Regions from separate parts of the Psychrobacillus sp. NPDC058041 genome, predicted to be linked through region 1. Evidence: riboswitches for the same ligand, from Rfam matches in the RefSeq annotation. Region 1 holds a riboswitch; each other region holds the start of a gene.
The links. A riboswitch is a leader RNA that binds a small molecule or an ion and turns the genes downstream of it on or off. The one in region 1 is predicted to bind S-adenosylmethionine.
Positions count from the first base shown of each region.

Region 2: it holds a riboswitch for S-adenosylmethionine, as region 1 does, so the genes downstream of both, metA (homoserine O-acetyltransferase MetA) here and ACFVR1_RS13970 (bifunctional homocysteine S-methyltransferase/methylenetetrahydrofolate reductase) in region 1, are expected to answer to the same signal.
Region 3: it holds a riboswitch for S-adenosylmethionine, as region 1 does, so the genes downstream of both, metK (methionine adenosyltransferase) here and ACFVR1_RS13970 (bifunctional homocysteine S-methyltransferase/methylenetetrahydrofolate reductase) in region 1, are expected to answer to the same signal.
Region 4: it holds a riboswitch for S-adenosylmethionine, as region 1 does, so the genes downstream of both, ACFVR1_RS05765 (methionine biosynthesis PLP-dependent protein) here and ACFVR1_RS13970 (bifunctional homocysteine S-methyltransferase/methylenetetrahydrofolate reductase) in region 1, are expected to answer to the same signal.

Region 1 is NZ_JBHVRO010000008.1:123,749-132,178, forward strand. Features, by position in the region: gene kynB (arylformamidase) at 1-308, shown strand, start outside; gene ACFVR1_RS13955 (hypothetical protein) at 305-685, shown strand; gene ACFVR1_RS13960 (protoporphyrinogen oxidase) at 1,020-2,411, shown strand; gene ACFVR1_RS13965 (nuclease-related domain-containing protein) at 2,535-3,506, shown strand; SAM riboswitch class I at 3,726-3,831, shown strand; gene ACFVR1_RS13970 (bifunctional homocysteine S-methyltransferase/methylenetetrahydrofolate reductase) at 3,908-5,767, shown strand; gene metH (methionine synthase) at 5,748-8,430, shown strand, end outside.
Region 2 is NZ_JBHVRO010000002.1:271,723-280,152, forward strand. Features, by position in the region: gene ACFVR1_RS03855 (hypothetical protein) at 1-113, shown strand, start outside; gene ACFVR1_RS03860 (RAxF-45 family protein) at 188-319, shown strand; gene abc-f (ribosomal protection-like ABC-F family protein) at 431-2,296, shown strand; SAM riboswitch class I at 2,425-2,536, shown strand; gene metA (homoserine O-acetyltransferase MetA) at 2,621-3,529, shown strand; gene ACFVR1_RS03875 (aldo/keto reductase) at 3,811-4,743, opposite strand; gene ACFVR1_RS03880 (DUF1572 family protein) at 4,872-5,384, shown strand; gene ACFVR1_RS03885 (alpha/beta hydrolase) at 5,390-6,031, shown strand; gene ACFVR1_RS03890 (GrpB family protein) at 6,367-6,897, shown strand; partial or broken gene ACFVR1_RS03895 (histidine phosphatase family protein) at 6,916-7,485, shown strand; gene fosM (FosM family fosfomycin resistance protein) at 7,792-8,214, shown strand.
Region 3 is NZ_JBHVRO010000012.1:84,731-93,160, reverse strand. Features, by position in the region: gene ACFVR1_RS16865 (CPBP family intramembrane glutamic endopeptidase) at 1-646, shown strand, start outside; gene ACFVR1_RS16860 (NUDIX domain-containing protein) at 673-1,185, shown strand; gene ACFVR1_RS16855 (alpha/beta hydrolase family protein) at 1,124-1,909, shown strand; gene ACFVR1_RS16850 (hypothetical protein) at 1,913-2,362, shown strand; gene pckA (phosphoenolpyruvate carboxykinase (ATP)) at 2,405-3,994, opposite strand; SAM riboswitch class I at 4,192-4,308, shown strand; gene metK (methionine adenosyltransferase) at 4,514-5,710, shown strand; gene ACFVR1_RS16835 (hypothetical protein) at 5,920-6,585, opposite strand; gene ACFVR1_RS16830 (sigma-70 family RNA polymerase sigma factor) at 6,578-7,093, opposite strand; gene ACFVR1_RS16825 (gamma carbonic anhydrase) at 7,619-8,128, opposite strand; gene ACFVR1_RS16820 (alpha/beta hydrolase) at 8,234-8,430, shown strand, end outside.
Region 4 is NZ_JBHVRO010000003.1:126,572-135,001, reverse strand. Features, by position in the region: gene ACFVR1_RS05790 (acyl-CoA dehydrogenase family protein) at 1-191, opposite strand, end outside; gene ACFVR1_RS05785 (saccharopine dehydrogenase family protein) at 188-1,351, opposite strand; gene ACFVR1_RS05780 (aldehyde dehydrogenase family protein) at 1,367-2,845, opposite strand; gene ACFVR1_RS05775 (TIGR00266 family protein) at 3,014-3,811, shown strand; gene ACFVR1_RS05770 (hypothetical protein) at 4,449-4,646, shown strand; SAM riboswitch class I at 4,832-4,937, shown strand; gene ACFVR1_RS05765 (methionine biosynthesis PLP-dependent protein) at 5,093-6,211, shown strand; gene metC (cystathionine beta-lyase) at 6,211-7,392, shown strand; gene ACFVR1_RS05755 (acyl-CoA dehydrogenase family protein) at 7,696-8,430, opposite strand, start outside.

The DNA.
Region 1 (8,430 bases):
AAACAACCGAAAAAACATGCGTAGAGCATTTCCCACCAAAGATTCCCGTATTAAAAGAAAATATTGGGGCTTTCTTGCAAGGAAAAGGAATCTTTTTAATAGGAGTTGATCATCCTTCTGTCGATGCATTAGACGATAAAGAATTATCAACCCATCACGCACTTTATCAACATGGAGTACACATATTAGAAAATTTATTATTACAAGATGTGTCGCCAGGTGATTATGAACTGATTGCACTTCCACTAAAGATACAAGGGGCAGATGGCAGTCCAGTACGGGCAGTGATTCGACCGTTTAAAGAATGAAAAAAGCTTACATAATTTTGGTTTTGTTATTATTAGCGGGTTGTGGTGCTAAAACAAAATCTTTACAAGAGATTTATACAGGGGAAGGCATGAAGGAAGTTGATAAAATCGTACTGACAGATGGAAGCACAGGCTCTTCAAAAACGATTACAAACGGTACGACCATCAATGAATTGATGTCACTAATAAAAGATATTCAGTTTACGCCACAAGCAAACCAAGAAAAACAATTAGGTTGGCGATATAGCATCGGACTGTACGAAGGTGATAAGGAATTTAAGTTCTATTTGAATAAAATCGGGAAATATTATTACCATTCAAATCCTGATATTTTTCCAATTGTAGATGATTTTTATAAAGATTTAAATGTGGAGTAAAAGTAAATTGGTGAAAAATAGTAGGCTCGGTTCTATTCTAAAATAGGATCGAGTCTATTTGTAAATTTGACGAAATAGAAAACTATTGTGTATTTTTAAATCAATCGAGGAAGAATTGTGAGGTATGTCATACCAGTTACCTTTAAAAGCGCTTATACTAAGAATAGCTAGTAATTCCGGATTAACCTTATTTAGAATTCATTACGAACTTCTTTTAGAAGAGTAAGGTTTCCTGCGTATGCATTAGATTTTGCAATGGAGTTTACCTTGCTTCATGTGCATAATTTGAATGCAATTACGCCAAGGCAAATTTGACTAACAGGGAGTGAATGTTTTGAAAAAAATAGTTGTCGTAGGTGGAGGAATAACAGGTCTTTCTACCATGCATTATTTGCAAAGACTTAAAATAGAAAAAGCATTAGATATTGAATTGATTTTAGTAGAAGCGAATGAGTATTTAGGTGGTAAAATTCATTCGGTTAAGGAAAAGGATTTCATAATGGAAGTTGGAGCAGATTCTATTGTTGCGCGCAATGAAGGAGTGATGCCTCTAGTGGAAGAGTTACACTTGCAGGACGAGCTTGTTTATAATGCAACAGGCATCTCGTATATTTACACAAACAATGAATTGCATGCAATTCCTTCGGATACTGTATTTGGAATACCGACAAGTGAAGAATCTTTGGAAAGTAGCACACTAGTTTCTGATGAAGGTAAAGAAGAAGCATTAAAAGATTTGGATTTGCCGAATGAAAGCTTTACGAAAGAAAGCTCAATCGGATCATTTTTAGAATACTTTTTAGGGAAAGAGCTAGTGGAGAAACAAATAGCTCCAGTGTTGTCCGGTGTTTATTCCGGGAAGCTGGACAAGTTGACTATGGCGTCTACACTGCCTTACTTAATTGATTATAAAAATAAATATGGCAGCATTATTAAAGGTTTAGGTGCCAATAAGGAGCAGTTCCAAGCAGCGGCAAATAAGAAGTTTATCTCCTTTAAGGGTGGCCTCTCAACCTTAATAGATCGAATGGAAGAAGAATTGAGAGACTCGACAATTATTAAAGGAGTTCATACGACGAACATTGTGAGAAATGATGCTATTTATGAAATATCATTTACTAATCATGAATCAATAGAAGCGGACTATGTTGTGCTTGCGACGCCACATAATGTAGCACAAACCTTACTGCAAAATGAAGATTTAGATGTAGATTTTAATAAATTGAAAAACTCATCGCTTATTAGTATTTACTTAGGTTTTGATATTCAAGACGATCAGCTTCCAGCAGAGGGTACTGGTTTTATAGTATCTGAAAATAGCGATGTGAAATGTGATGCGTGCACGTGGACTAGCCGTAAGTGGCAGCATACATCAACAAACAGCAATTTGCTTGTTCGTATGTTTTACAAGAACTCAAATCCTGCGTTTGAAAGCATGAAGCATATGAGTGAGAAAGAACTAGTTCAAGTTGCATTACAGGATATAAAGAAGAGCTTAAAACTAAGCGGTGAACCTAAAATTGTGGAAGTGACGAAATGGAATGACCAAATGCCAAATTACCATTTAGAACATGGCGTAGCAATTAGATCATTAAATGAGAAATTATCTGTTGAGCTACCAAATGTAATACTTGCAGGCTGTTCTTATTATGGTGTTGGTATCGGTGCTTGTATTAAAAATGGAAAAGAAACAGCAGAGATGATTTCTAGAAGAATTTTATTATAGATACATTTTTAGGACCAAAATTCTTTTTTGGTCCTTTTTTTGTAGAGAAAATGAAATTGTCGATGCTTTAGTGTAATTTACATATTTTATGTTTATGATACGATGCGGTTAGGGGGTGTTTAATTGTTAGTAAAAACGCGTTCGGACGAGTATAGTTTTACTGGTTTACAGTTGTTGAACCGCCGTTTGCCCGAAATGCATGAGATGAAAGAATTGATTCATACAAAAATGCATATGGCGAAGGCGGGGATTTATGGGGAAGTTCGTGTGGACGAGGTATTCCAGAAGTACTCATTTCCTTTTCAATATGTAGTGCTCCACGATGTTAGTTTGGAATCGTTTGGTAAGTTTCAGATGGATACAGTGTTTTTAACCCAATATTTCGCAGTGATTTTGGAGAGTAAGAATAAAGGAGGGAAATTGCGTTTTAAACAGAATCCTTCCCAGTTAGAGCGAGAAAATGAGGATGGTAAAGTAGATATATTTGAAAGTCCAGAAGTACAGATTGAACGAAATATATATTTGTTCGATGAATGGTTGCGACTGTACGGGGTAAAGATTCCTATCTACGGTGTAATTGTGTTAACGAATTCTAAAGTAATGATTATGGAGCCATCTACGAAATATACCTGCATTCTCCATCAGACAATACCGGTGTTTTTGCGGAATATTGTTCGTGATAAAGTGTGCTTAGATGTAAATGAGATGCACAAATTAGCAGAAAGAATCGTATCGAGTCATCAATCTAATTTTCCATATCCAATGTGCGAGAGGTGGGGCATCAATCCAAACGATCTTCTGACTGGTGTATATTGTGAGAAGTGTAAAGTGCATGGAATGGTAAAAAAGAAAAATGGCTGGAACTGTTTACGTTGCGGCCATGTGGATCGACTTGCCCATGAAAAAGCGATCTATGAGTGGTTTGTGCTAGTTGGGAAAAGCATTAATAATCGGCAATGCAAAAGATTTCTACATTTAAATTCTCCACAATCTGCATTGAGAGTTTTAAAATCAATGAATTTAATAACAAGTGGCAATTCAAAAAATACGATTTATAAGTGGGATTGGAAAGAGATTGCATCAAGGAAAACGTGAAACGGTCGAATAAGTGCCATTATCGGTTGAATCTAAGTGATAATCGGTCGAATAATAGTAAACATCGGTCGAATATGTGAAATAATCGGTCGAAAACTACCAAACATCGGTCGAATACTTGATAGACCCACCCGAAGTGTCAAGAAAATTCAAAACATGCCTTGACGCTTTAGTGCAATAAAGGTACTATATGTCTAACATAAAAAACTGAATAGTGAATTCTTATCAAGAGAAGCCGAGGGACTGGCCCTAGGACGCTTCAGCAACCAGCCGTAATGGTCAGGTGCTAAATCCAGCAGACTTGTATAAGTCTGAAAGATGAGAAGGGACGAATATTACATAATCGTAAAGCCTTCTTTTCATGGAAGGCTTTTTTTGTATTTTAGAGAGGAAGAGTGCGAATGGGATTACTAGAGAAACTACAAACTAATATGCTAACTGCAGACGGAGCAATGGGGACACTGCTTTATTCATATGGAATAGATTATTGTAATGAGGAATTAAATATACAAAAGCCTGAAATTATTGAGAAGATTCATCGAGATTATATTGTCGCTGGAGCAGATATTATCCAAACGAATACATACGGTGCGAATGCGATTAAATTAGCAAGGTACGGATTAGAAAATCAAATGAAAGAAATCAATGAAGCGGCGATTCATATTGCAAAAAGAGCTGCTGCACCAGGTGAACAATTTGTGCTTGGTACGATTGGGGGGATACGTGGTATTCGGAAGAGTGATGCTTCTATGAATGAAATCATCGCAACACTTAACCAACAAGCTAGCCACCTCTTATCCGGCACCCCAGATGGGCTACTACTCGAAACCTATTATGATTTTGAAGAGCTTATGGCATCGGTCACGCATTTACGTAAAATGACGGAAACACCAATCATTGCTCAAGTATCAATGCATGAACCTGGAATTTTGCAAAACGGCTTATCACTAAATGATGCATTACATCAGCTTGAATCAATAGGAGCAGATATCGTTGGAGTTAATTGTCGTCTCGGACCGCATCATACGATTCAAGCATTTGAGGGAGTAACACTTCCTAAAAAAGCATTTCTTTCCGCTTATCCGAATGCGAGCTTGCTCGATATGGAGGATGGACGTATTGTGTACGAATCGGAAGCGGATTATTTTGGGAGGGCAGCGTTATATCTTCGTGATGCGGGTGTTCGACTGATAGGTGGATGTTGTGGGACTACTCCAAAACATATAGAAGCAGTGAAAAAAAGAATTGCCAACTTACCACCAATTACAAATAAAACAGTCACACCTAAAAAGCAGATAATCATTCAAGAACCAGAGCCAACAATCAATAAACCTCTACATGAAAAAGCGAGAACGGAAAGAACAGTTATTGTGGAACTGGATACCCCGCGTCATTTGGACACGACCACTTTCATAGAGGGAGCGGAAAAACTATATGCTGCTGGAATTGATGCGGTCACAATGGCGGATAATTCACTTGCCTCGCCGCGAATTAGTAATATGGCAATGGGATCAATGCTGAAATTACAAAACAATATACGTCCACTTGCACATATTACTTGTCGTGATCGCAACTTAATTGGCTTGCAATCTCATTTAATGGGTCTTGATGCGCTTGGAATTCATGATATTTTAGCAGTAACTGGAGATCCAACAAAAATTGGAGACTTTCCAGGAGCTACAAGCGTTTATGACGTATCGAGTTTAGAATTACTTCAATTAATTAAACAGTTAAATGAAGGTATTTCATTTTCAGGAAAATCTCTTCGAAAAAAAGCAAACTTCTCTGTAGCAGCAGCATTCAATCCGAACGTTCGCGTGCTCGATCGCGCAGTAAAGCGTCTAGAGAAAAAAATCGAGTGCGGAGCTGACTATTTCATCACGCAACCAGTCTATACAAAAGAAAAAATTCAAGAAATATATGAAGCAACAAAACATTTGTCCACACCAATTTTCATCGGTATTATGCCACTGACAAACAGTCGAAATTCGGAGTTCTTGCACAATGAAGTGCCTGGTATCAAATTATCAGATGAAGTGCTCGAACGTATGCGTGCTTGTGGAGAAGATAAAGAGCGTTCTACAGCAGAAGGCATACAAATTGCAAAAGAACTGATTGATACTGCAGCCGAATTATTTAACGGAATTTACATCATTACGCCGTTTTTCCGTTGTGATATGTCACTGGAATTAATTCAACATATTAAAGAGATTGATGAAAAGAAAGTGAGAGAAACCAGCTATGTCCAAACATCTAATTGAAAAACAGCTTCAAAATAGAATACTTATTATTGATGGTGCAATGGGTACGATGATACAAAATGCGAATCTTTCTCCAGAAGATTTTGGTGGGGAAGAATATGAAGGTTGTAATGAGTATTTGAACATTGTGAACCCAAATGTCATCGAGCGAATTCATCGTGAATATTTAGGGGCAGGTGCTGATATCATTTGCACAAATACATTTGGCGGAACGCCAGTTGTGTTGAATGAATATGATCTTGGAAACGAAGCATATGAAATTAATTTCCGAGCAGCGCAAATTGCCAAAAATTGCACTGCTGCATTCTCTACACCTGAATGGCCACGTTTTGTAGCAGGAGCAATTGGACCGACAACCAAAACATTATCTGTTACGGGCGGTATTACGTTTGATGAATTAACGTATGACTTTTACGTGCAAGCAAGAGCTTTAGTCGAAGGCGGATCGGATGTAATCTTACTTGAAACGAGTCAAGATATGTTGAACGTAAAGGCGGCAACTATTGGAATAAAAAAAGCGTTAAGCGAAACAGGCAAAGAACTTCCGATAATGATTTCAGGAACAATCGAGCCAATGGGTACGACACTTGCTGGCCAAAGCATTGAAGCATTCTACATTTCCATTGAACATATTAAACCACTTTCAGTGGGGCTTAACTGTGCAACAGGGCCTGAATTTATGACGGATCATATTCGATCCCTTTCCGAGTTGTCGGATGGATATGTGAGCTGTTATCCGAATGCAGGATTACCCGATGAAGAAGGACATTATCATGAATCTCCTGAATCACTTTCGAAAAAATTAAAAGGTTTTGCGGAAAAAGGTTGGTTAAATATTGTGGGTGGGTGTTGCGGAACTACTCCTCGACATATTCGAGCAGTTCGGGAAGCAGTGAAAGGCATTGCGCCGCGGAAACTAACGGAAAACGTACATGGTCATGTCGTGTCTGGAATCGAGCCGTTACTGTATGATGATTCGATGCGCCCGTTACTTATAGGAGAGCGTACGAATGTAATTGGTTCACGAAAGTTCAAGAGACTAATTGTGGAAGAAAAATTTGAAGAAGCTTCAGAAATTGCACGTGCACAAGTAAAAGGTGGTGCGCACGTTATTGATATTTGTCTTGCGAATCCAGACCGCGATGAGCTAGCGGATATGACAAATTTCATGAAAGAAGTTGTAAAAAAAGTAAAAGTGCCGCTTGTCATTGATTCTACTGATGAAAATGTGATTGAAGAAGCATTGAAGTATTCGCAAGGAAAAACAATTATTAACTCGATTAACTTAGAAGACGGAGAAGAACGATTCGATGCTGTTATGCCACTTGTTAAAAAATATGGTGCAGCAGTAGTTGTTGGAACGATTGATGAAGTGGGAATGGCTGTTACTCGTGAACGAAAGCTGGAAATCGCAGAACGTTCCTATGATTTACTCGTAAATAAGTGGGGAATTGCCCCTGAAGATATTATTTTTGATCCATTAGTTTTCCCAGTAGGAACAGGAGACCAACAATATATTGGTTCCGCCATAGAAACGATTGAAGGAATACGTTTAATAAAAGAAAAAATGCCTCGTACATTGACTATTTTAGGAGTAAGTAACGTATCATTTGGTCTTCCACCGGTCGGAAGAGAGGTGCTTAATGCCGTTTATTTGTACCACTGCACACAAGCAGGTCTTGATTATGCTATCGTAAACACAGAAAAGCTGGAGCGATATGCTTCTATTCCTGAGCAAGAAATCGCTATGGCAAACGAGCTTTTATTTACAACAACCGATAAAACACTTGCTGATTTTACGGATTTTTACCGTGATAAAAAGAAAGAAAAGACAGAAGCAGATATCCCTAAAACAGTACCCGAACGCCTTGCTTATTACATTATTGAAGGAACGAAGGAAGGGCTTATCCCTGATTTGGAGGCAGCACTTCAGATGTATGACACTCCATTAGATGTCATTAATGGGCCATTGATGGCGGGAATGTCAGAGGTAGGGCGTCTTTTCAATGATAATCAATTAATCGTAGCGGAAGTGCTTCAAAGTGCAGGTGTGATGAAGGCATCAGTTGCTTACCTCGAACAGTTCATGGAAAAGAAAGAGGATGACTCTGGTAAGGGGAAAATTATTCTTGCAACTGTTAAAGGCGATGTACATGATATAGGGAAGAACTTAGTCGATATTATTTTAAGTAATAATGGATATAAAGTAATAGATGTTGGCATTAAGGTAACTCCAGCGACACTAATTGAAGTCATTCGAAAAGAAAAACCAGATATCGTTGGGCTTTCTGGGTTACTTGTTAAGTCTGCTCAACAAATGGTTATTACGGCGCAAGATTTTAAAGAAGCGGGAATTGATGTACCTATGCTTGTTGGAGGGGCAGCATTATCCAGACGTTTTACTGAGACGAAGATTTCTGCAGAGTATGATGGACCTGTATTATATGCAAAAGATGCAATGCAAGGACTGGATCTTGCAAATCGTTTGCAAAACGAAGAAGATAAAACCGTCTTATTAGAAGAACTTATTATACAACAAGAAAAACGAAAAGTAGCAGAGGCAACTCGAGCTTCAAAATCAGCTGTTGCAGTTTTAACGAAGCCAATAAAAACGGTGCGTGAGGATGTCCAAGTATACAAGCCAAAAGACTTACGACGACATG
Region 2 (8,430 bases), on a different contig from region 1:
GTGATGCAAGTCCAAATGCTGTTCCAAATACAGGTAATAAAAAAGTGGATATGAAAAATGATGTTGGAATTCCAGATAAGAATGAAAATAATGACCACCTATTAGATAAATAAGGAAAAATTTATTTGGCATAAAATAAAAGATATGATAAAATATTCTCAACTTAGTGAACGGAGGTGAAGAAAGAATGAAAAACACTGTGAATGCACATGGATTTATATTGGAATTTTTATCCACGTCTTGTGCGATTACTCATGAAATTGAGCCTAACGGGACTAGTCTGTTCTTTTTTAGACAATTTAATGTAATTCACAGCTGATAAGCCATTCTTTCTGAACCACAATTTTAGGAGAAGACTGCTTATATGCAGTCTTTTTTCTTTGCAGAAAAATGCTTCCAGCTAAATCAGAGATGAGAGGAAGCGGAAAATATGATATGTACAATACAAGAAGTTAGTAAAATGCTTGGAGGAAACACGATTTTTGAAAATTTATCATTATCTATCAAAACTGGAGATAAATTAGGGATTGTAGGGCGTAATGGTAGTGGTAAAACAACGCTACTTACGTTAATAACTGGTTTAGAAATGCCAGATGTGGGTAGTATTCACTTCAAAAAAGGAACGAAAATTGGTTATTTAGCTCAAATACCATCATTTTCAGAAGACGTGTCCGGCATCGATGTATTAAATTCAGCATTTGAGGAACTAATAGAATTACAAACTAAGATGAAAGAACTTGAAGGAAAGCTATCCACCGACGACCCTAAGGAGTTAGAGAAATTACTTCAAAAATACGGAGAAATTCAGGAGGAGTTCACTAATCGTAATGGTTATGCGATTGATTCGGAAATCAACAAAGTCATAGAGGGTTTACAATTATCCTCCTTTGTGCATCAATCATTTATGACATTAAGTGGTGGGGAACAGACCAAAATAATGCTAGGTAAGCTCTTATTAACGAAACCTGACTTGTTGTTATTAGATGAGCCTACGAACCATCTAGATTTATTTGCAGTGGAATGGTTAGAACAATATTTAGTTTCCTATTCGGGTACAGTAGTTATTATTTCACATGATCGATACTTTCTAGATCAAGTTGTGACTAAAGTTGCTGACTTGGAGGATGGAGAAATAAAGTTATATCACGGGAATTATTCATCTTTTATTATCGAAAAAGAAGATGCATTAATGCGCGAGTTTCAGCAATATGAAGAGCAACAAAAAAAGATTAAGAAAATGAAAGAAGCAATTAAACGATTAAAAATATGGGCAAACGAAGCTGTGCCGCCAAACGCTGGACTTCATAGACAAGCAAGAAATATGGAACGGGCATTAGAAAGAATGGTGAAGGTAAGAAAACCACTTATAGATCCTAAAAAGATGAGCTTATCGTTTGAAGCCGCTCCTAGAAGTGGGAAAGAAGTGGTCATCATGGAGCAAGTATCGAAAAAATATGGAGAAAAAGTGCTGCTTCAAGATGCTAATTTAAACGTGTATTGGAAAGAACGTGTTGCCATTGTTGGACGAAATGGTACAGGGAAATCTACGATTTTAAAGTCACTTTTACAAGAATTACCGGTTGATTCAGGAAAGGTTCGTCTAGGTAGTAATGTCCGAGTTGGATTTCTGTCTCAGCACTTTGAAATAATGAATCCCAAAGCAAAGCTAATTGATGTATTTCGAAGTGAAGTAAATGTTTTAGAGGGAGATGCTCGTCACATACTTGCTAAGTTTATGTTTTACGGTCCAGATGTATTTAAAAGAGTAGGTGATTTGAGTGGGGGAGAGAGAATGCGCCTGCGACTCGCTCAACTTATGCATCAAGATATCAACTTATTAATGTTGGATGAACCTACGAATCATCTGGATATAGATTCAAGAGAAGTTTTAGAGGATGCTTTAGATGACTTTCAAGGAACAATATTAGCAGTTTCTCACGATCGATACTTTTTAAATAAATTATTTCCTAGAACTGCTTGGCTAGATCAAGGTCAACTTATAACTTTTGAAGGGCCTTACAAATGGGCGCGTGTAAAATGGGAGGAGCAGCAGTTAAAGCAGGCTGCCCTAGTTATAGATCAAAAAAAGGAACCTACAAAGTTAGTGAAAGTTAAGCCTCTAAATGCTCGACCGATTGAAGAAGAAATTGGGATATTGGAAGAGGAAATACTCTTGTTAAAGAAGCAAATTGATAAGGAACAAGACTGGTCAAAATACGAATACCTTCTATCGATCAAAAGTTCGAAAGAAAAAGAATTAGAAGTCTTGATGGAACAATGGTTGGAAGCTCAATAAATTCAATTTTTTGAGAGGGTTACTGAATTATTAGTATCGAAAAAATTTGTTTTATTATTAAATTTTATTGCTTAAATGTTCTGAAAATGATAAAGTTAAAACATTAATTTATCAAATTAAATAATATACTCTTATTAAGAGAAGTTGAGGGATATGGCCCTATGACGCTTCAGCAACCTCTGACATAGTCAGAAAGGTGCTACTTCCATCAAGATTGTTAATGATCTTGAGAGATAAGAACAAAGAGCTTGAAGGAAACCCTCTTTTCTTATCCATTAGAAAAGAGGGTTTTTTATTTTGTAAATGGAAAAGGAGACAAAATAGATGCCTATTAATATCCCACAGAAGTTACCTGCTACTGAATTGCTTAAGGAAGAAAAAATATTTGTGATGGATGAGGACCGCGCTTCCACTCAGGACATTCGTCCCTTGAACATCATTATTTTAAATTTGATGCCTGAAAAAGAAAGAACAGAATTACAATTATTAAGACTTTTAGGAAATACACCACTTCAAGTAAATGTAACGTTCTTAAATACAGCAACACATGAATCAAAAAATGTAAGTAAAACGCATTTAGATACTTTTTACACTACTTTTGAGCAAATAAAACACAGACGATATGATGGAATGATCATTACAGGAGCCCCAATTGAACACTTAGCTTTCGAGGATGTTGATTATTGGGAAGAAATAACTCAAATTATGGATTGGACCAAAACTAACGTGACATCTGTTTTACATATTTGTTGGGGTGCTCAAGCTGCATTGTATCATCATTATAGTATTGGAAAATATGATTTGCCTCAAAAATGCTCAGGGGTATATACACATCGAATTTCCGATCTAACAAACAATCTTGTTCGAGGATTTAATGATGAGTTTAATGCTCCGCACTCTCGTTATACTGCAGTATCTTTTGAAGAAATTCAAAACGATTCGAGATTGATACTTCTTGCAACTTCAGACGATGCAGGAGTTTTCCTTGTTATTTCTGAAGATAAAAAATATATAATGATCACGGGACATTTAGAGTACGATGCAGATACACTTGCAGAAGAATATAATCGTGATGTGAATAAAGGACTTGAAATCGATGTACCTAAAAATTACTTTCCAGATGATGATCCAACGAAACAACCGATAAATTCTTGGCGTTCTCATACGCATTTATTATTTTCAAATTGGTTGAATTATTATGTTTACCAAGAAACACCGTTTGAGTGGGAATAATTCAGCGGGGGCAGTCCGATGACGGATGTCCCTTAATTAGGTAGGAAGATTTGTGATATAGTCTCGATTTCATCAATTTGGTCTCGGATTTATTAGAGTTGGTTGCGATTTCATATACTTTAGTCTCGCTTAAGGATAAATTGGTCTTGTTCTGCCATTTGATGGAAGAAAGATGAACTTTAGTAGGGATTACAATATTGAACGAGACATATCATTCATGGAACTTGATAAAAAAGTTGTCTTTTAGCCAATTGAATGCCTTAAAGACAACTTCTCAAAGATTATTGGAAGATTTGGTCGATTTCTTTTATTTCTTGCAGGCTAAGTTGCACTTCTAAAGTCTTTATATTATCCAATACTTGCTCCGATTTTTTCGCTCCAGGTATAATCACATCGATTGTATCCTGCGCTAAATACCAAGCAAGAACTAAATTTGAAACTGCTACGTTTTTAACATTTGCTATTACTCGAAGTTGTTCTACTTTTTCTAGATTGCGATCAAATGCTTCCCCTTGGAATAAAGGATTTTTGGAACGGCCATCCTCAAAAGTACTATTTTTATCAAACTTTCCAGTAAGTAAACCCGATGCTAGTGGGAAATAAGGTATAAAGGAAATATTATGCTCGTTGGCGTAAGGTATTAAATCATTCTCTGCCTCTCGCTTTATCAAATTATAACCAGATTGAAGTACGTCAATATGTCCATCTTGATTCCCTTCTTTTAATTGATCTAGTGTAAAGTTTGATACACCAATAGCACGTATTTTTCCTTCTTCTTTCAATCGAGAAAGCGACCCAATGGCTTCTTCCTTGGGAGTGTTTTCATCTGGAAAATGAATATAAAATAAATCGATATAATCGGTTTGAAGGCGTCTCAAGCTATTTTCAACTGTTTCTTTGAGGAAGCTTGGGTTATTATCCACTATTACTTTTCCATCCAAAAATTTATGCGCCCCTTTGGTTGCCACAACAATCTCTTGACGTTTCCCAGTTTCTTTCAATACTTCTCCAATTAACTCTTCTGATCTTCCCGGACCGTAAATAAAGGCTGTATCCAAAAAGTCAATTCCGTTATTTATAGCAGTACGTACTATTTCTTTTCCAGTCTCATCATTTAGGCTGGGGAAAAGATTATGCCCACCAACGGCATTGGTACCAAGTCCTAGGGGATTTACGAATAGTCCAGTTTTACCAATTTCTACGTTTTTACTCATAGTTAGTTTAAACAACTCCTTTTTCCGAATAGTTACACTATCATAATAGCAATCTTGCAAACAACCTCAAAGTAAACTGCTTTTAATGATATTATTAGATGGAATGATAATTAAAGGAGATGATTAGATTGTCAGAAATAACAAAACTGCATGCTGATTTTGTTCGAGTTATTCGAAAGAAATTTGAAGAAATGAAAAGCGATACAGAGAAAGCGATTATGCAAATGGATGAGAAAGCATTATTTTGGTCACCAAATGCACAATCAAATAGTGTCGATGTTATCGTCAAGCATATGAGTGGAAATCTAATTTCTCGCTGGACTGATTTTTTAACTACAGATGGGGAAAAACCTGATAGAAATCGTGATGGGGAGTTTGAAAGTACAATAGAGTCACGTGAAGAGTTATTGAAAATGTGGGAAAATGGTTGCAATGTGTTTTTGAAGGCAATGGACACTATGGAAGAGAAGCATTTACTACAAACAATTTATATAAGAAATCAACCACATACTGTCATGGAAGCAGTTATAAGATGCATTGCACATATTTCAAGCCATGTTGGACAGATTATTTATATTGCGAAACAGGTAGTTCCTGAAGAAAAGTGGACAACTTTGTCTATACCCAAAAAGAAGGGATAAATAATATGGTTTCAATATTTACTAATATTCATAGTGCACCAGATAGTAACGAAAATAATAAATATCCAGCATTATTTTTAATGCATGGAATGGGTAGCGATGAAAATGATTTAGTAGGACTCGTATCCAGCTTACAAGAGAAATGCCATATTTTTAGTATTAGAGGACCGATTTCACAACCACCAGGTTACGCATTTTTCACAATTGAAGGAATAGGAAAACCCCATCGTGGAATTTTTGATCAAGTATTAAAAGACCTTCAAACTTTTATAGAAGACGCTGTAGAAGAATACTCGATTGATTGCGATCAGCTTTATCTTCTTGGTTTTAGCCAAGGTGCTATACTAACTCAATCACTAGCACTCATAATGGGTAACCGAATAAAAGGAATAGTTGCACTTAGTGGATATATTCCAGCATTAGTGAAAGAAGAGTATTCGATACAACCTGTTGATCAATTAGATGCATTTATTTCACATGGTGAATTAGATAATATGCTGCCATTTGAATGGGGAGTAGGAAGTCGAGATTACTTCACCAAACTAGGTGCAAATGTAACATTTAAAAGTTATCCAGTTGCACATGGTGTAGCACCGGAAAATCAAAGAGACTTGTTAGAATTCTTAAACGACAAGATATTTGAATAAAAGGATATTTCACCCTTCATGAAGAATAACATTTATCATGAGGGGTTTATATTTGGATAAAGTAAATAGTTTATCTTATCATCACATGAAAGAACAATAAAAAAGAGCTTAATATTGGAAATGACAATTGTATACGCGCTAGACTTACCTGACTTTTTAAGAGAAAAGATGGGAGCTTCATTTATTTTATTGATACGACTAGTCCATTTGCAATGTTTTCTCTTGGGGTTCTACCATTCGATCCTTGTCCTACATGGATTACTTATCAGAAGCAATTCTAAACAATTTACAGGGATACTTTTAGAACATCTAAACAGTGAAGGGGGTAAATCACTCTGAAACTTGGATTAAATAAAGACGAAGTAAAACTAATGCCTTATACAAGTGAATGGAATTCAGAATTTATTAAAGTTAAAGATGAACTATTAAAACTCATTGAAATAAAAGCAAATTGTATTGAACATGTCGGAAGTACTGCAATTACAGACATGGTGGCAAAGCCGATAATAGACATACTAGTAGGTGTGAACGATATAGAAAAGGTAGATAAATCCCTCGTGAATGTTTTGCAAAAAGTTGGGTTTCTTAGACTTCGAGTTGAAAGACCAGGCGAGATTGTATTCGCGAAATTTACGGATGATACGTATGAAGTAAAGACGCATTATATCCATCTAGTAGATTATGATAAGGACATATGGAGAAACCTTGTTTTTTTCAGAGATTATTTAAATGCGAATGAAAAAGTAAGAGAAGAATATAAAAGGTTGAAAATAAGCTATTCAGTACGTGAAAATATGAAAATAACGGAATATACCAATTTAAAGGAGCCGTTTGTGAAAAGTATATTTGCAAAAAGAAATACCTAGGAGGTTGAATTTTTTTTGATAACAAACTTATATTTTGTCAGACATGCACATTCTACTTATACACCAGACGAGCTTGGAAGACCATTGTCTGAACGTGGAATGGCAGATGCATGGAGAATGACTAGACTTTTGCAAATGGAGAATATAGATCATGTAGTTTCTAGCCCTTTTAAAAGAGCTGTGCAAACAGTTGAAGGGATTGCTAATGAATTAGGTAAAGATATCGAAATTATTGATGGTTTTAAAGAACGGATATTGTCGAACCGGCCAGTAGCAGATTTTAATGAGGCGATCAAAAAAGTATGGTCTAATTTTGATTTTTCTTTAGATGGTGGTGAATCAAATAATATTGCTCAGGAAAGAGGCGTTGCAGCAACGATTCAAGTTCTTGATAAATACAGAGGTCAAAACGTCGCTATCGGAACGCATGGCAATATAATGGTATTAATCATGAATTATTTTGATCCGCAATATGATGTTCATTTCTGGGAGCAGCTTGCAATGCCTGATATTTTTAAACTCACTTTTCATGACAAGCATCTAATTGAAGCTAAAAGAATAGATGAAAATGAAGTGAACCTATCAAACACTGGATATACAATATACAAATCACTAGGGATTATACTAGATTATCCTTATGTAAACTTAGAAAAGAAAAGAGTTACAGGAACTGTTTCTTTTAATAATAAGTTGTATTTAACTGTAATAGTGGATTTAATATCTGATACAGCAGAATTAGAGGGAGATTTAAATAATCTCGCTCATTTAACAGCAAATGAAATTACAGAAAATGACTGTATAGAAATGATCAAAAGCAATGCGGAATTTCTAATAAAAAATAAAATTAGTAATCCGAAAGAATATTATGAAAGAATTATAAATGGAGGGAAATGAATGAATATAAAAGGTCTAAATCATTTGTTATTCTCTGTGTCTAACTTAGAAAAGTCAATTAAGTTCTATCAAGATGTTTTTGAAGCTAGTTTATTAGTGAAAGGAAGAAGTACAGCTTATTTTGATTTAAATGGTATGTGGCTTGCTTTGAATGAGGAAAAAGATATACCTCGTAATGAAATAACTGAATCTTACACACATATTGCTTTTTCAATTGAAGAAGCAGACTTTGAGAATACATATAAAAAACTACAGAATTTAAATGTAAATATACTCTCTGGCCGCCAAAGAGATGAAAGAGATAAAAAATCAATTTACTTTACTGATTTAGATGGACATAAATTTGAATTTCATACTGGTACTCTACAAGACAGAATGGATTATTACAAACAAGAAAAAGCGCATATGGAATTTTTCGATTAGCTAAAGATTCAAAATCGGAGTGGCATTATAAGGACAATTTTGGTATGAATCTCATTTTGAAATCATAGAAGGTTAATCAGATAACGTGTTAGCGATAAAATAGGAATGTTTAAAGAAAAGTTATCACAATCAAAAGCAGCTCTGTCCAGGTCTTATTACTTTGTGCATCTTTCATTTTCTGTACTCTATACGTGTTGGGCTAAATAAAGTAGACTT
Region 3 (8,430 bases), on a different contig from region 1:
AATCATTTTACTTTTCGGACCAACAATTATGATATTTATTGGTCTTCCAATATTACATAATGTTTTAATTACTTTTATTCTTTTTTACGGATGGTTATTGTTTACTCCTCTTGTTGTCCGATATTGGAATAAAAAAAATAGAAATGATGTGTTCCTACCCTTATCCCAAAAGTCGATACTCGTAGGGGTTGTAAGTGGATTGATTTGTTTAATTACCATTTATAGCTTTGTATCTGTTTTTCAAGTTTCTGTTTTAGAAATTCCCAAATTGCAGCAGTTACTTGTGGAATGGGATTTTAGTGGGAAAAAGGTAATTTTACTTGTACTAGTACTGGCCCTTATTAATCCGATATTAGAAGAATTTTATTGGCGTGAATTTATGTACGTTCGTATATTGCCAAAAATGGGTAATCTGAATACGATTATGGTAACAACTATTTTTTATAGTTTATATCATTTGATTGTCATCAAGGAGATTTTCAGTTTTCCTTTTAATGTATTGGGAGTTATACCTGTATTTCTTGCTGGAATCATGTGGGGAATTTTCAGACTTAAATTGAATTCCATTATTGCACCAATTATAAGTCATTGTTTAGCGGATATAGGGATAATGTTAGTGTACTGGTATATAATTGTTCCTTCTTAGATTTTAGTAAAAAAGGAGTTTTAGTCATGTTATTATACCGCGATTTAAACGGAGCAAAAGTGGAATTATCTTTTGAAAAAAGAGTATTTCCAATAGAGCCGTTGCATGTTTTAGTTATTGCAAAACATCAAAACAAATGGTTATTAACAAAGCACCCAAAACGTGGAATAGAGTTTCCTGGGGGGAAAATAGAGGGAAATGAAACGACAGTACAAGGTGCGATTAGGGAAACCATGGAAGAAACAAATGTATCGATAGAGAATGTCGAGTGGATAGCAGAATATCTTGTACATGATGTAATTCCATTTTGCAAAGCAGTATTTATAGCAAAGGTTGCCCATATTATTGAAGAAGGTACGAGCTTTGAAACTGATGGGCCTATTTGGTTAACAACAGAAGAGTTCTTGACCTGTGAACATTTAAGCTTTCATATGAAAGATGCTGGTATGCAAGCAATATTAGAAAAGGTGATAGAACATGAAAATAAATGGAATGATAGAAAAGACCAGAGTTTATCCATCACCAAATCCACATATTAACTTAAAAGAAATTACTTACTGGTCTTGCGGATATCGAGTGAAAGGCTTACTTGCTGTGCCAAAGGAAAAGGGCGAGTATGATGGTATTTTATATTGCCGAGGGGGCATGCAAAGTATTGGCATGGTGAGACCAGCTCGTATTGCGCAAATTGCTTCTGAAGGTTTTATAGTTTTCGCTCCATATTACCGTGGAAATCGTGGTGGGGAAGGTAAAGATGAATTTGCTGGAGAAGATCGATGGGATGCAGTGTTTGCAGTCGATGTGTTAAAGCAATTTTCTTTGGAGAGAATTCATTTATTTGCATTTTCACGTGGGGGAATAATGGCTCTTTGGGTTGCTATTTTACGAAACGATATTAAATCTATCGTAACATGGGCTGGTGTTTCCGACATATTCTTAACATATGACGAACGTAAAGATATGAGAAGAATGATGAAACGAGTGATCGGCGGTACTCCAACAAATCATCGAGAAGGGTATGAAAATAGAAATGTTCTTGCTCACATTCATGAAATTGAAGCAGCAACTCTTATCATTCATGGGATGCTAGACACAAATGTTTCTGTTGAGCATGCAAACGCTTTAGAGAAAGCGTTAGTTGGGAATAATAAAATAGTTGAAGCTTGGTATTATCAGGAGTATACGCATTTTTTTCCAAGTAAAGTGAATCGACAAGTAGTGCAAGATGCATGTAATTGGATGAAAAGGCAGAAAGGGGTTTAAACGATGGGTAATGTAGTTGTTACGATTGATACATTGAGTTCAGAGGACAAGTCGTCATTTCCGTCGAATATAAGCTTTTGGACCGATTTATGGGATAACTATACAAATGAATTTCAGGAAGTTATTATCCAGTGCTGGAAAGAAGAGACGGAAGCAATCCGCGAATTAAGTGCTAAAGCTGCTTCCACTTTAAATGAAGGACTAATAAAAATTTTGACGATTAATTTGAGCGATGAAAATCGTACTTACTTTAGAAATGATTCTATAGATCCTAAAGGTGGGCTAAAATGGTTCACGATGTTTTTTAATATAAATGGAGACGAGCTATTAGAAGTGGGTCATTATGGGTCAGAAATAATTTTATATAAAACGGACGAAGAAAAAGCCAAAAAGTTTATTTCAATCTTTCCATCATCTATCACAACACATTATTATGATGAAAATGCAGATTAAAAAAGAGGATGTCACCATATTAATGGGACATCCTCTTTTACTTTATAAAGCTACTGGTCCGCCTTTAAGTGTAATATCTTCAGATACGGTACCGAATTTTTTAAAGTTCTCATGGAAAGCTTTTGCTAGTTCAGTTGCTTTTTTATCGTATGCTGCTTTGTCTGTCCAAGCATTACGTGGAATTAATACTTCAGAAGGAACGCCTTCTACTTGTTTTGGAATAGCTAAACCAAATACTGCATCTGTTTCAGTTTCTACATCGTTTAGTTTACCGTCAATTGCAGCACGAACCATTGTACGTGTGTAAGAAAGCTTCATACGACTACCAACGCCATATTCTCCACCAGTCCATCCAGTGTTAACTAAGAATACTTGTGCACCATGCTCGTCAATTTTCTTTCCAAGCATTTCTGCGTAAACAGTTGCATGAAGTGGAAGGAAAGGTGAACCAAAGCAAGTTGAGAATGCTGGTTGTGGAGATGTAATTCCACGTTCAGTACCCGCTAATTTAGATGTAAATCCACTTAAGAAGTGGTACATAGCTTGTTCTTTTGTCAATTTGCTGATTGGAGGCAATACGCCAAAAGCATCAGCAGTTAAGAATACGATCGTATTTGGATGACCTGCAACAGAAGGATCCACAATATTTTCGATATTTTGAATTGGGTAAGCTGCACGTGTATTTTCTGTTAATGAATTATCAGCATAGTTTGCAACGCGAGTTTCCGCATCAACAACAACGTTTTCTAATACAGTACCAAATGTGATTGCATCATAGATTTGTGGTTCGTTTTCACGAGTTAAATCGATACATTTTGCGTAACATCCACCTTCGATATTAAATACGCCATTATCAGACCAACCATGTTCGTCATCACCAATTAACTTACGACCAGCGTCTGCAGAAAGAGTTGTTTTTCCTGTTCCAGAAAGACCGAAGAATAATGCAACGTCGCCTTCTTCTCCAACGTTTGCTGAACAGTGCATAGGTAAAATGTTTTGTTCAGGAAGTAAGTAGTTCATAATAGAGAAAATAGATTTTTTCATTTCTCCAGCATATTCAGTACCACCGATTAATACGATGCGTTTCTCCATTGAAACGATAATAAAAGTTTCTGTTTTTGTTCCATCTACTGTTGGATCTGCTTTAAAATTTGGAGCACTTATGATTGTAAAGTCAGATGAATGGTTTGCAAGCTCTTCCTCTGATGGGCGGATAAATAATTGATGAGCAAACAAGTTATGCCATGCATATTCATTTATTACTTGAATACCTAGACGAGAATCTTTATCAGCACCAGCAAATCCTTTAAATACGAATAATTCATCTTGCTCAGCAAGGTATTTCGTTACTTTTTTATATAGTGATTCGAAAATTTCAGAAGAAATTGGTTGGTTTACGGAACCCCAATCGATTTTGTCTCTAGATATAGGCTCATCAACGATGTATTTATCTTGTGGAGAACGACCTGTATATTTACCTGTTTCTGCTTTCACGGCTCCCGTAGAAGTTAAAACAGCTTCGCCTCTTGATGTTGCTTTTTCTACAAGTTGCGGTACTGATAATTGAATGTTAACATTAGCACCAGATAACAATTCGTTCAGTTCATTCACAGTATCGATTGAATTCATATTGTATTTACCATCCTTTTAATTATTTTCCCTTATATAAACAGGGAGATGACTTTCATATGTGAAATAGTATAACACATTTAACTTAATAGTCTACACTAATGAATTGATTATTTTTATTATTTGTGAATAAATCGTCAACAAAAATGTGTTGACTTCTGAATGCAACTTAAGTATGATGATAAATTGAACGGATACTCTTATCCCGAGCTGGTGGAGGGGTCAGGCCCTATGAAACCCGGCAACCTGTAATATTTGTTTTGTTACAAAGGTGCCCAACCTGAGACAAGGTGAGATTCCTTGATTGATAAGAGTGAAAGGTGCTTATGAAATTAATAGCCTTTCCTCATGTGTAAGATACGTGAGTGGAAGGTTTTTTTTATGACATCGCCCTTTATCCTTGTGTGCCAAGTCCGAAACGGCTTCAAGTTTAATCTATTTGATTGAATGGCTTGACATGGGAATGAGTACCGTATCAATTCTTGAGAGAAATCTCGCAGGATATAGGAGGAATTTTTTATGACACAACGCAGATTATTTACATCTGAATCAGTTACTGAAGGGCATCCAGATAAAATTTGTGACCAAATTTCAGATGCAATTCTTGACGCAATTCTAGCAGAAGATCCAAATGCACGTGTTGCTTGTGAAACAACCGTGACAACTGGTCTTGTATTGGTTGCAGGTGAAATAACAACATCTACATATGTAGACATACCGAAAGTAGTTCGTTCTACTGTACAAGAAATAGGATATACTCGTGCAAAATATGGCTTTGACTCTGAAACTTCTGCAGTATTAACTGCAATCGATGAACAGTCAGCTGACATTGCGCAAGGGGTTGACCAAGCTTTAGAAGCTCGTGAAGGATCTATGACTGATTCGGACATTGAAGCAATTGGAGCAGGGGACCAAGGTTTAATGTTTGGTTACGCATGTAATGAAACACCAGAACTTATGCCACTTCCAATTAGTTTAGCTCATAAATTGGCTCGTCGTTTAGCGGAAGTTCGTAAGGATGAAACGCTAGATTATTTACGTCCAGATGGTAAAACACAAGTTACAGTGGAGTATGACGAAAATAATAATCCTGTCCATATTGATACGATTGTTATCTCAACTCAGCATCATCCGGAAGTTACATTAGAACAAATCCAAAAAGATTTAAAAGAAGTAGTGATCAATCCTATTGTTCCTGCTGATTTGATCGATGAAAATACAAAATATTTTATTAATCCAACTGGTCGCTTTGTAATTGGTGGACCACAAGGAGATGCGGGCTTAACAGGACGTAAAATTATCGTAGATACTTACGGTGGTTATGCACGTCATGGCGGAGGAGCATTCTCTGGTAAAGATCCTACAAAAGTTGACCGTTCAGCTGCATACGCTGCTCGCTATGTTGCAAAAAATATTGTTGCAGCAGGAATTGCTGATCGTTGTGAAGTTCAGCTTGCATATGCAATCGGTGTTGCACAACCGGTTTCTATCGCAGTAGACACATTTGGAACTGGAAAAGTAGAAGAAGCTCAATTAGTTTCACATATTCGTGAATTATTTGACCTTCGCCCAGCTGGTATTATTAAAATGCTAGATCTTCGTCGCCCAATCTACAAACAAACTGCTGCTTACGGACATTTTGGCCGTACAGACATCGACGCACCTTGGGAAAAAACAGATAAAGCAGAAGAGTTAAGACAAAAAGCAGGTTTATAATTAGAAAAAGCTGCCATAAAAACGGCTGGTATTGAAAGATTCCCTTATCAAAAAAGCGATACATTCCTAGAGAAATATAGGAATGTATCGCTTTTATAATTTTTAAAAGATAAGAAAATACCATGACTCAAGAGAAAGATGCCAACTATGAAGGGCAGCTTCCATATATTAATTCACTTACCTAACGATGCTTTTTCTAATTCCCAAAACTAATCTAAAATCTGTTCTATTTTTGGGAAATCCGGATTCTCCAAGAGATCCTTGCCTCCCCTCAGAAGATATAAGTAAAGATTTCCGTCTGGAATGATCGTTGCTTTTAAAAGTTGACCAGTCTCTTTCGAGTAAAAATAACGATCGTTATCATCTATACTGGAAGAAGTAGTGAATTTAAATCCATCGTAATCATTAAATAATTTGTCAAAGTAACTTTCATCTGCTTTCATGAATAGTATTTTATCTAATTTGTCCTGATAAAAATAGAATCTCACATTACCATCATAATCCAATATGAAGTCCGCCCCACTACCATCCTCGTAATCATCTATTGTATAATTTTTACCTAAGTGTTCTACTACTTTTGATTGGGAGTCACCCAACGTTACTCCAAGTAGATAAAATAAACCTTGTTTTTCGAAGAATGTAGGTTGGGTTAAATCTAGTTGTAGTTCGGTAGCAGATTGTTGTTCATTTTCATTAAATATTTCGTTAAAGACAAATAGCATTGCACAAGTTGCTAAAACAGCGGTTATCACCACATATCGCCATGTATGATTAGATTTTCTTGAGTTACTTTCTATCTCATTCACTACATTTTGCATAACACGTTGTTTACTTTCGGTTAAATCTTTCAGTTCAGAAGGAATATAGTTATTCATTTAAAAGAACCTCCCATTCTAAACCTGTTAATTGATTTCTTAATAGTTCTCTACCACGCCTTAATCGAGTTTTTACTGTACTTTCTGGAATAGATAAAATATGTGCTACTTCAGCAATAGTCATTTCATTAAAATAAAAATAAGTGAGAACTTCTCGATGTTTTATGGGCAAATTTAGGATTGCTTCTCCAATTATTGCTTGCTCGTCTTTTCTAACCAATTCGTCCAAATTTCTTTTGACAGCTAGTGAAAATAATTTGTTTTGTAGTTGGATTTTTCTATAGGTCCAGCTTTTTAAATAATCTTTGCTTTTATTAACGGTCATTTGTGTTAAATAAGCCTTTACCTCACCATGATCTTCATAATTATTCTGATTATGATAAAACTTTATGAAAACTTCTTGTACAATATCCTCTGCCGCTTGGAGATCCTTGACGTAGCAATAAGCTAAACGAATTAAGGAATCTGTGTATTGAAGCATTAATTCTTTTAAGTCATTAATATTCAAAAAGACATCAACTCCTTTCGTTATATATTAAACGATTCTCAAACATCTAAAGTTTGGATTTTTCGGAAAATATTATATAGAAGTTATATGGTGAAAGAAAGCTGCATACGCTGATTGCTATTTAGCAAAATATATTGTTGCAGCAGGAATTGCTGATTCTTGAGAAGTACAATTAGTGTTGGTACATAATGCACTTATAGAGTGCATTCGCTTTTCTAAAATTAGTAACAACTAATAAAGAAGCTCTGAGCGGACGAAACTGTATCTTCGTCCGCTTTTTAAAGAATAGGATAGGATAGGATTTATTCTTTTATTAACCAAACCTAATGCATCATGTCTGTACATATTTCAAGAGGGCGACGGACAAACATCTGCCACAAGATTACCGAAAAAAGAGGATCTGGAAGTGACTCAGTCAATTCCAGATCCTCTAAATCTAACGGTAATAGTGTAGCCAATGTTTCGTTCAAAGCACTCCGGAAAATAGTAAAGACAAGTTGCTCTTAATAGGCGATTGCTTTATTCTTATTGCAGTGATTTATAATACTGACCTTTTTCAGCGTATTCTCTAATAATTCGTTGTACATCTTCTTTATCGGCATCAGTCAGCTCCCGTACAACTTTTGCTGGACTTCCCATTGCAAGTGAATTTGGAGGAATTTTCTTTCCCGGAGTAACTAAACTTCCTGCTCCGATAAATGCTCCTTCTCCAATTTCCGCACCATCTAAAATAATTGAGCCCATTCCAACTAATGCTCCCTTTCGAACAATGCAACTATGTAATGTTACCTGATGCCCAATCGTTACTTCATCTTCTAAAATAAGTGGATTGTTTGGGCTTTGATGCAAACAACATAAGTCTTGGACGTTTACTCTTTGCCCAATAATAGTAGGTGCAACGTCCCCTCTAATTACCGTATTAAACCAAATAGTAGACTCTTGTCCGATTGTCACATCCCCTGTAATTGTGACATAATCAGCAATGAAAACAGAATCATCAATGGATGGAGTTTTACCTTTAAATGGATATATCAATATATACACACTCCTTTAAAAATAGAATATAATTAATCGTATCAAACGAATCGTATAATGAAAACTATTTGAGCAGAATAGGAACGAATGGAAGAGGTGATGCTCATGTGGAAATGGGAAGCAGAGGATAGACCAAAAGCAGTTATCGTAATCGTTCATAGTGCATATGAACATCATAGAAGATATGCTTGGTTAATTGAAAAATTTAGAAGTTCAAATTGTCATATTGTCATGGGCGATTTACCTGGACATGGTGAACATACAAAAGCGAATGAAATACATGATGAAACTTTCGATCACTA
Region 4 (8,430 bases), on a different contig from region 1:
ATACCACTTCCACCATATTTTTCAGGTACACAAACACCCATCAAACCAAGGTCAGCTAATTGTTTCCATATACCTTTATCAAATGCACCTTGTTCTTCCCATTTAGCGATATGAGGAATAATCTCATTATCTACAAATTGACGAACTGTTTTACGAAGCAGTTTCTGTTCCTCTGTAAATTCAAAATTCATACGTTGACACCTCTCATAACTGACTCCACAATATTTACTCCTCGAGCTGCCATTTCTTTAATATATAATTCTCCAGGAACTATGAGTTCTGGTGGGAATACACCTCGTTTGGAGATGACATTATTACCAATCATTTGTGCTACAACTGAAATGGTGTTAGCTGTTGCTCTTGCCATTGCTGTTGTACCAGAAAGCTTGTCTTTTTTTGTCGCCAATTCGTAATTATACGTAGTGTTCTCACCGTCTTTAATACCTGTTACAATCACTCTCAATAAAACTACGTCTTCTTTATCACCAAGTAATAATTGAGGTGTCAATACTTCTTTTATGACATCACGAGCTTTAACCATATTTCCATTTACATTTACTATTGTATTTTTATTTGTTAGTCCTAAATCGACAAGCAATTTAAACTTTTCAGCGTGCCCTTTGTAACGAATCGTTTTGTACTCTAACGTATCAATATTCGGAAAGGATTTCGTTAAGGTAGATGTACCACCAGCGGTATGGAATGCCTCTAATTCACCATACTCTTCAAAATAAATAGGTTCAATTTCTGATAAAGATTTCACTTCTTGTAATTTCCCGCCTCGTATAACATGGGAAGGATCGGTATAATGGTCAAACACTCCTTCTAAAGAGAAGACAATATTATATCCAAATATCCCTTCCGGAACGGCTGGAATTCCACCTACATATAAATGAATACCAGAAACATTATCTAATTTACTTGCCCCGTAACCCGCTAGAATATTAATCATTCCAGGTGCCACTCCTAAATCTGGGATAAGGGTAACACCTTTATCCTTCGCTCTTTTATCGAGTGACAGCACTGAGTCTGTTGCTCCTCCTATATGCCCCCCTAAATCGATGGAATGCACGCCAGCTTCCACGGCAAGCCTAGCAACCTTTTCATTAAACGTATAAAATAAAGCATTTATAACAACATCTACTTTTCGCATTATTTGTAGTATATTTTCATCATCATTTGCATCTAATCTTATTACTTCTACCTTCGAATTTTGTAACCTCTCTTTAAACAAATTAGCTTGTCCCACATCTAAATCACATAATAAAACTTTTTCCACGTTTGGGCTTAATACTAAATCACGAGCTGCTTCTTTCCCCATTAATCCTGCTCCTAATACAGCAACCTTCATGTTGTCATCCCCCTATTATTCTGTGTCTATTTGTGCACGTTGCAATTTCCCACTAAAATCTACGTAAATGCTCTTCCATTCGGTATATACATCAAGTGCTGCTACTCCACTATCACGATGTCCATTTCCTGTTCCTTTCGTCCCTCCGAAAGGTAAATGAATTTCTGCTCCTGTTGTACCTGCGTTAACATAAACAATTCCTGTATCCAAATCCCGTTGAGCACGGAAAATTTTATTTACGTCCCTTGAAAAAATAGAACTTGAAAGTCCGAATTTCACACCGTTGTTTACCTCTATTGCTTCCTCTAAAGAACCTACCTCTATTAGTGAAACTACAGGTCCAAAAATCTCTTCCTGCGCAATTCGCATCTTTGGCGTCACATCTGTAAATAGGGTTGGAGCATAATAATTCCCTCCTGCAAGCTTCCCTTCCTCTAATATTTCTCCACCAACAAGTAATTTTGCGCCTTCATCTTGTCCAATCTTTGTGTAAGAATGAATTTTTTCCAATGCGTTTTTATTAATTACAGGTCCTATCTTTACCGATTCGTCCAGACCATCTCCAATTGTTAGCTGTTCCATTTGAGTTAGAAGTAAATTCTCTAACTCTTTCTTTACATCTTTATGCACGATTACACGACTACATGCGGTACAACGCTGACCAGCTGTTCCAAACGCACTCCATAAAATCCCCTCAACTGCAAGAGACAAATCTGCATCGTCCATTACAATTACTGCATTTTTCCCACCCATTTCGAGTGATACTTTCTTTAAATGTCGACCGCCAAGTTCCGCCACTTTGCGACCTGTTTCTGTTGAACCGGTGAAAGAAATAACTTTTACGTCGGGATGCTCAATCATAGCTGTTCCAACTTCTGAACCAGAGCCAAATACAACGTTTGCAACGCCAGCTGGCAATCCCGCTTCCTGAAAGATTTTCGCCATTTCATATGCCATCATTGGTGTTTCTGTTGCCGGCTTCCAAATGAATGTATTTCCTGCAACTATAGCCGGGAATGACTTCCATGTAGCAATTGCAACAGGAAAATTCCAAGGAGTGATTAAACCAACTACTCCAATAGGTGCTCGAACACTCATAGCAAATTTATCGGCAAGCTCTGAAGGTGTTGTTTCTCCGAATAAACGACGTCCTTCTCCTGCCATGTAAAATGCCATGTCAATTCCTTCTTGCACCTCTCCACGGCCTTCTTCAATGACTTTACCCATTTCTTTTGTTAACACTTGCGCTAAGTGTTCCTTCTTTTCTTTCATCAGTCTACCAATTTCATATAAGTAATCTGCCCGTTTTGGTGCCGGTACTAGTGCCCATTTCTTTTGCGCTTTCACTGCAGCAGCAACCGCTTGATCTACGTCGTTTTTTGTTGACATCCGAACTTCCGCCAAATGTTGACCATTCGCAGGATTTACAACAGCTGTGTAATCTACTTCTCCTACTTCTTGCCAATTACCATCGATAAAATTAGTTAATTTCATTTCCCTACCTCTTTTCTATATAGGTGAAAACGTTTCCATTTTAAATACATTCTCTATTTATTTGATAAATTCCTTCAAAAAAATTGAAAAATATGAATTTTCAACTTGAAACTTTTTATTACTTTTCTCGTATTATTAAATAAATATTAATTAGGGAGGAAAATATACATGAATAATCATGAAATTGATTTCAAATTATATGGAGATGATATGCAGTTTGTAGAGATTGAATTAGACCCAGGAGAAACTGTAGTTGCTGAAGCAGGTAGCTTAATGATGATGGAAGATGACATTACTATGGAAACCATTTTTGGTGACGGCTCAAGTTCATTTGATAATGGAATAATGGGCAAATTAATAGGGGCAGGCAAACGTATGTTAACAGGCGAAAGTTTATTTATGACTACATTTACGAATGCAGGTAATGGAAAAAAACATGCTTACTTTGCCTCTCCATATCCCGGAAAAATAATTCCTATAGATTTAAGTGAATATCGCGGTAAAATTATTTGTCAAAAAGAAGCTTTTTTAGCTGCAGCGAAGGGTGTTTCTGTTGGAATCGAATTTCAACGTAAGTTAGGAACTGGTTTTTTTGGTGGAGAAGGATTCATCATGCAAAAGCTTGAAGGAGACGGTCTTGCTTTTATTCATGCGGGAGGAACGATTCATAAAAAAGAACTTCAGCCTGGTGAGGTTTTAAGGGTAGACACTGGTTGTTTAGTAGCGATGACTTCTGACGTAGATTATAATATCGAAATGGTTAAAGGAGTGAAAACTGCTCTTTTTGGAGGAGAAGGTTTGTTTTTCGCTACTCTTCGTGGACCAGGTACTGTATGGATTCAATCGTTACCATTTAGCCGTTTAGCGAGCCGTGTTTTTGCAGCTGCTCCGCAAACACTAGGTCGAGGCTCAAAGGATGAAGGAAGTATCGCTGGTGGAATATTTGATCTTTTAGGAGGAAAATAAATAGTTATTATGAGCCATTCTTTATTTACTTCTTAAGAATAACCGGGCTTTCCGCTTTGGCGGAGCTTTTCGCGGACATGGCTTCATTCTCCTAGGCCAACAGGATGTTGGTCATGAATGCGTTGCCCCAGGGAAGAGGCGTCTTTAGCCTTCCTTCCCTTTCTTGCGTTAATGCGGAGCCATCTGCTCATGCACCTGCCGCTTCGCTTTCGGCGCAGAAAACATCTGCTAATCCCGATGAAGTCGCCACATCCCCTCCAATCAACTAGTATGTATGGAACGATTTATCATTGCTTAGTAAGATAGATGACATGGAGCTTCTACGGCATGATATTGCCACCAAAAAATATCTGCCCATATCCTGATGTTATATGCCCTTTAACTTTCGCTGTACCCCTAAGCAGTCACTATCTCCCCTTTAACTTTGGTTATCTGCCCATATCTTGCCTGCTCCGCAAAGGAACCAGTTGTTCATGGCCATAAAATTAAAAATTTATATACTTTCTGTAAAAAACTCTTTTATTCTACTTTATTCCGCAAATTGTTTATAAAGAATCGACCTCCTCTTCATATACTAGTGGAAGAACATTTTTCTATGAAAATATTGTTCTTAAGTATGGGAAAGGAGGTGTTAGCAATGAAAGCTTCTTTAGGTATGTGGATTGGCTGGATTGGGATTGTATTAGCAGTTGTGGGGTTCTTTTATTATCCTATGATACTTGGTGGTGGTGCGGTAGTCTTGGGATTAGTTGGTTTAACTTCCCCACAAAAATTCCTAGCTTGGATTTCTATAGTACTTGGAGCAATTGCATTCTTCCTTCCGATGCTCCAATAGCTACATGTTGACTAATAAATCTGCGGCATGTTCGGCGCATTTACCGCACATGCCTTTTTTACATTTCAAGCCTTACTAAAGGACAACCATCTGCCTTGACTATTTATTACTTCATCTCCTTGTATTATTATCCATCCCATGATAAACTATTTTAAATTTAACATTTAGAAAATTTAATATTTTATTTCTTATCAAGAGAGACGGAGGGATTGGCCCGAAGATGTCTCAGCAACCAGCCAATAATGGTGTGGTGCTAATTCCAATAGACGGACATCGTCTTGAAGATAAGAAGACTAACTTCAGTATTTTTTTGAGGATTCTCTTCTTATTAGAGAATCCTCTTTTTATTTGGAGAAATATCAGCTCCTTTACTCCTGCGTGAAGCTTAAAAGGGCCACCAAGAGGCCTACGTATTTCTTATTTTAATTGAAGAGGATGAATATTATATGTCAAAAAATAGTTTAGAAACCCAACTAGCTCAATTAGGGAACCACAGTGATTTGATAACAGGTGCTGTTAATCCGCCAATATACTTGTCAACTGCTTACATCCATGGTGGTCTTGGCCAGTCGACAGGATTTGATTATACACGTACTAAAAATCCTACTCGCGCTATTTTAGAAGAAGGTATCGCTAAATTAGAAAGTGGAGATGCAGGTTTTGCCTGTAGCTCGGGTATGGCTGCAATTCAATTAGTACTATCTCTTTTCCGTTCTGGTGACGAATTGATTGCTCCAGAAGACCTTTACGGGGGAACGTACCGACTATTTAATCAGTACTCAGATTCTTACAATATTCATACTACATATGCAAAGTTTTCATCCGTAGATGAAGTAAAATCACTTATTACCGAGAACACAAAAGCAATCTTTATTGAAACACCGACAAATCCTTTAATGCAGGAGATCGATATTCAGAAATATGCGGAATTAGCTAAAGAGCATCAATTACTATTAATTGTGGACAATACATTTTTAACTCCTTACTTACAACGCCCTATTGAGCTTGGTGCACATATTGTCATTCATAGTGGAACCAAATATATTGGAGGTCATAATGACGTGCTTGCTGGTCTTGTTGTAGCAAAAGGGACAGAATTAAGTGAAAAATTACATGCAAATCATAATGCATCTGGCGCAGTGCTTTCCCCATTCGATTCATGGCTACTAATCAGAGGATTAAAGACACTTCATTTACGAATGAACCAGCATGATGTAAATGCGAAAAAGATAGTAGAATTTTTGCAAAACGAATCTGCAGTAAAGAATGTACTCTATCCTGGAAAAGGCGGAATGCTTTCTTTCCGCTTACAAAAAAGCGAGTGGGTAGGTCCTTTCCTTGAAAAACTTCAATTAATTGTTTTCGCAGAAAGTCTTGGTGGAGTGGAAAGTTTCATTACATATCCCGCTACTCAAACGCATGCAGATATACCGGAAGAAGAGCGCAATGCCCGTGGTGTAGATAATAGCCTTTTACGTTTCTCAGTTGGTGTTGAAGAAGTAGAGGACTTAATCGCAGACTTGAGACAAGTATTTAATGAACTAGAAAGTGATGTGAGTGAATAATGACCTACCCAAACGAACAGTTAGAAACTAGTTTAATAACGACTTCTACAAGAGGTTGGTCAGAGAGAAAAATTGGTGCAGTCAATGTTCCTATTTATTTGTCTTCCACTTTCCACCAAGGAAATTTTGATGAATTTGGGCCATATGATTATAGCCGTTCCAGTAATCCAACAAGAGATGCTTTAGAACGAACTATTGCAGAGTTAGAAGGCGGAACTCGCGGATTTGCATTTGCTTCCGGAATTGCAGCAATTTCTTCTGCATTCATGCTTCTCTCTTCAGGTGATCATATTGTCATTACAGAAGATGTATATGGTGGAACTTTTCGATTTGTAACGGAAGTATTGCCTCGTTTTGGAATTGAACATACTTTTGCAGATTTTACAGATGTAAAATCCGTTACAAATGCTATTCGTTCAAATACAAAATTATTATATATTGAAACACCATCGAATCCCTGTCTTGGAATCACAGATATTGCCAGCATTGTAGCGCTTGCTAAAAGGAATGATTGTCTTACTTTTTTGGACAATACTTTTATGACTCCACTTTATCAACGTCCGCTCGATCTTGGTGTAGATGTAGTCCTACATAGTGCTACCAAGTTTTTATCAGGTCATAGTGATATTATCGCAGGGCTTGCTGTAACGAAAGATGAAGAACTGGGAAAACGATTAGCCTTCATTCAAAACTCGTTCGGAGCAGTTTTAGGTGCTCAAGATTCTTTTTCTTTAATTCAAGGAATTAAAACTTTAGGTGTACGATTTGAAAAATCCTCAGAATCTGCACAGAAAATCGCTACCTATTTAATGCAACACTCCTTAGTAGAAGAAGTTTTTTATCCCGGTTTATCTACACATCCTGGTTACGATATTCATGTGAAGCAAGCGAGCAACCCAGGAGCTGTTCTTTCATTCCGATTACCTAATCGGACAGTTGCCAAAGTATTTGTAGAAAACGTAAAAATTCCTGTTTTTGCTGTAAGTCTTGGTGGTGTTGAATCCATTCTATCTCACCCTGCCCAAATGTCACATGCGGCTATGCCGAAAGAAGAACGTGAAAAACGAGGAATTACCGATGGACTACTCCGATTTTCCGTCGGATTAGAGAATGTAGATGATTTGATTGCAGACTTCGAGCAAGCATTCACTATAGCAGAAAAAGAGAAAGTGATAACTTAACGAATTGACTTACCTAGCAACCTCTTTTATGAAGGAAGGAAATTTATTAACAGGAGAAGATAAGTTGGTTAAAATCCGTCATGTATTGCGGGTGATATTGAGGAATGAGTCTGTTTTTATGAGAAGTTGTGAATAGGATTGGAATTATTGTACATTAAAAGTTGTTAAATGATGGATCGCAACCAATTATGTTACCCTCTCCTTTACTTTTATTGCAACGTAATATGCTACACAAATAATAGTAAAAGACCTCTTCTCTTTGTCAATTAGACAACGAAAAGAGGCCATATTCATCAATTTTATTTATAATCCTAAGTTCTTCGCAATAATTACTTTCATAATTTCATTTGTTCCAGCGTATATGGATGCGACGGGAATATCTCTATATCTCCTGGCGATTTTGTACTCTTCCATATAACCGTATCCACCATGTAATTGCATACACTCTATGGAAACTTCACGAGCAGTTTCTGTCAGCCAATATTTTGCCATCGACACTTTCGTGACAACATCTTTCCCATTAAGATGGTCTTCAATAAGTGACTCAAGAAATGATTTTCCAAGCTCTACTTTTGTCGCCATTTCCGCTATTTTAAATTGTGTATTTTGAAAAGTTGATATGGACTTCCCAAAAGCTTTACGCGATTTTACATATTCTATTGTTGTTTCAAGCATATCCTCCGATGCAATTTGCGCTGCAAGGGCAACAACTAGTCTTTCTTGTTGCAGCTTTTCCATTAAATAGCCGAATCCATGGCCCTCTACGCCTATTAAATTTAAGACAGGAACACGACAATTTTCAAAATACAATTCTGCTGTGTCTTGTGCATGGAGTCCAACTTTGGCAAGCTTTCTTCCCTTTGTGAAACCGGGTGTACCTTCCTCTACCATTATTAAACTAATTCCTTTATGCTTTGGTTCTATACTCGAATCCGTTTTTACGACAACGAGAAATAGATTTCCATTAATACCATTTGTAATGAATGTCTTTTGGCCATTCAACACATAATAATCACCATCGCGGATAGCGGACGCTTT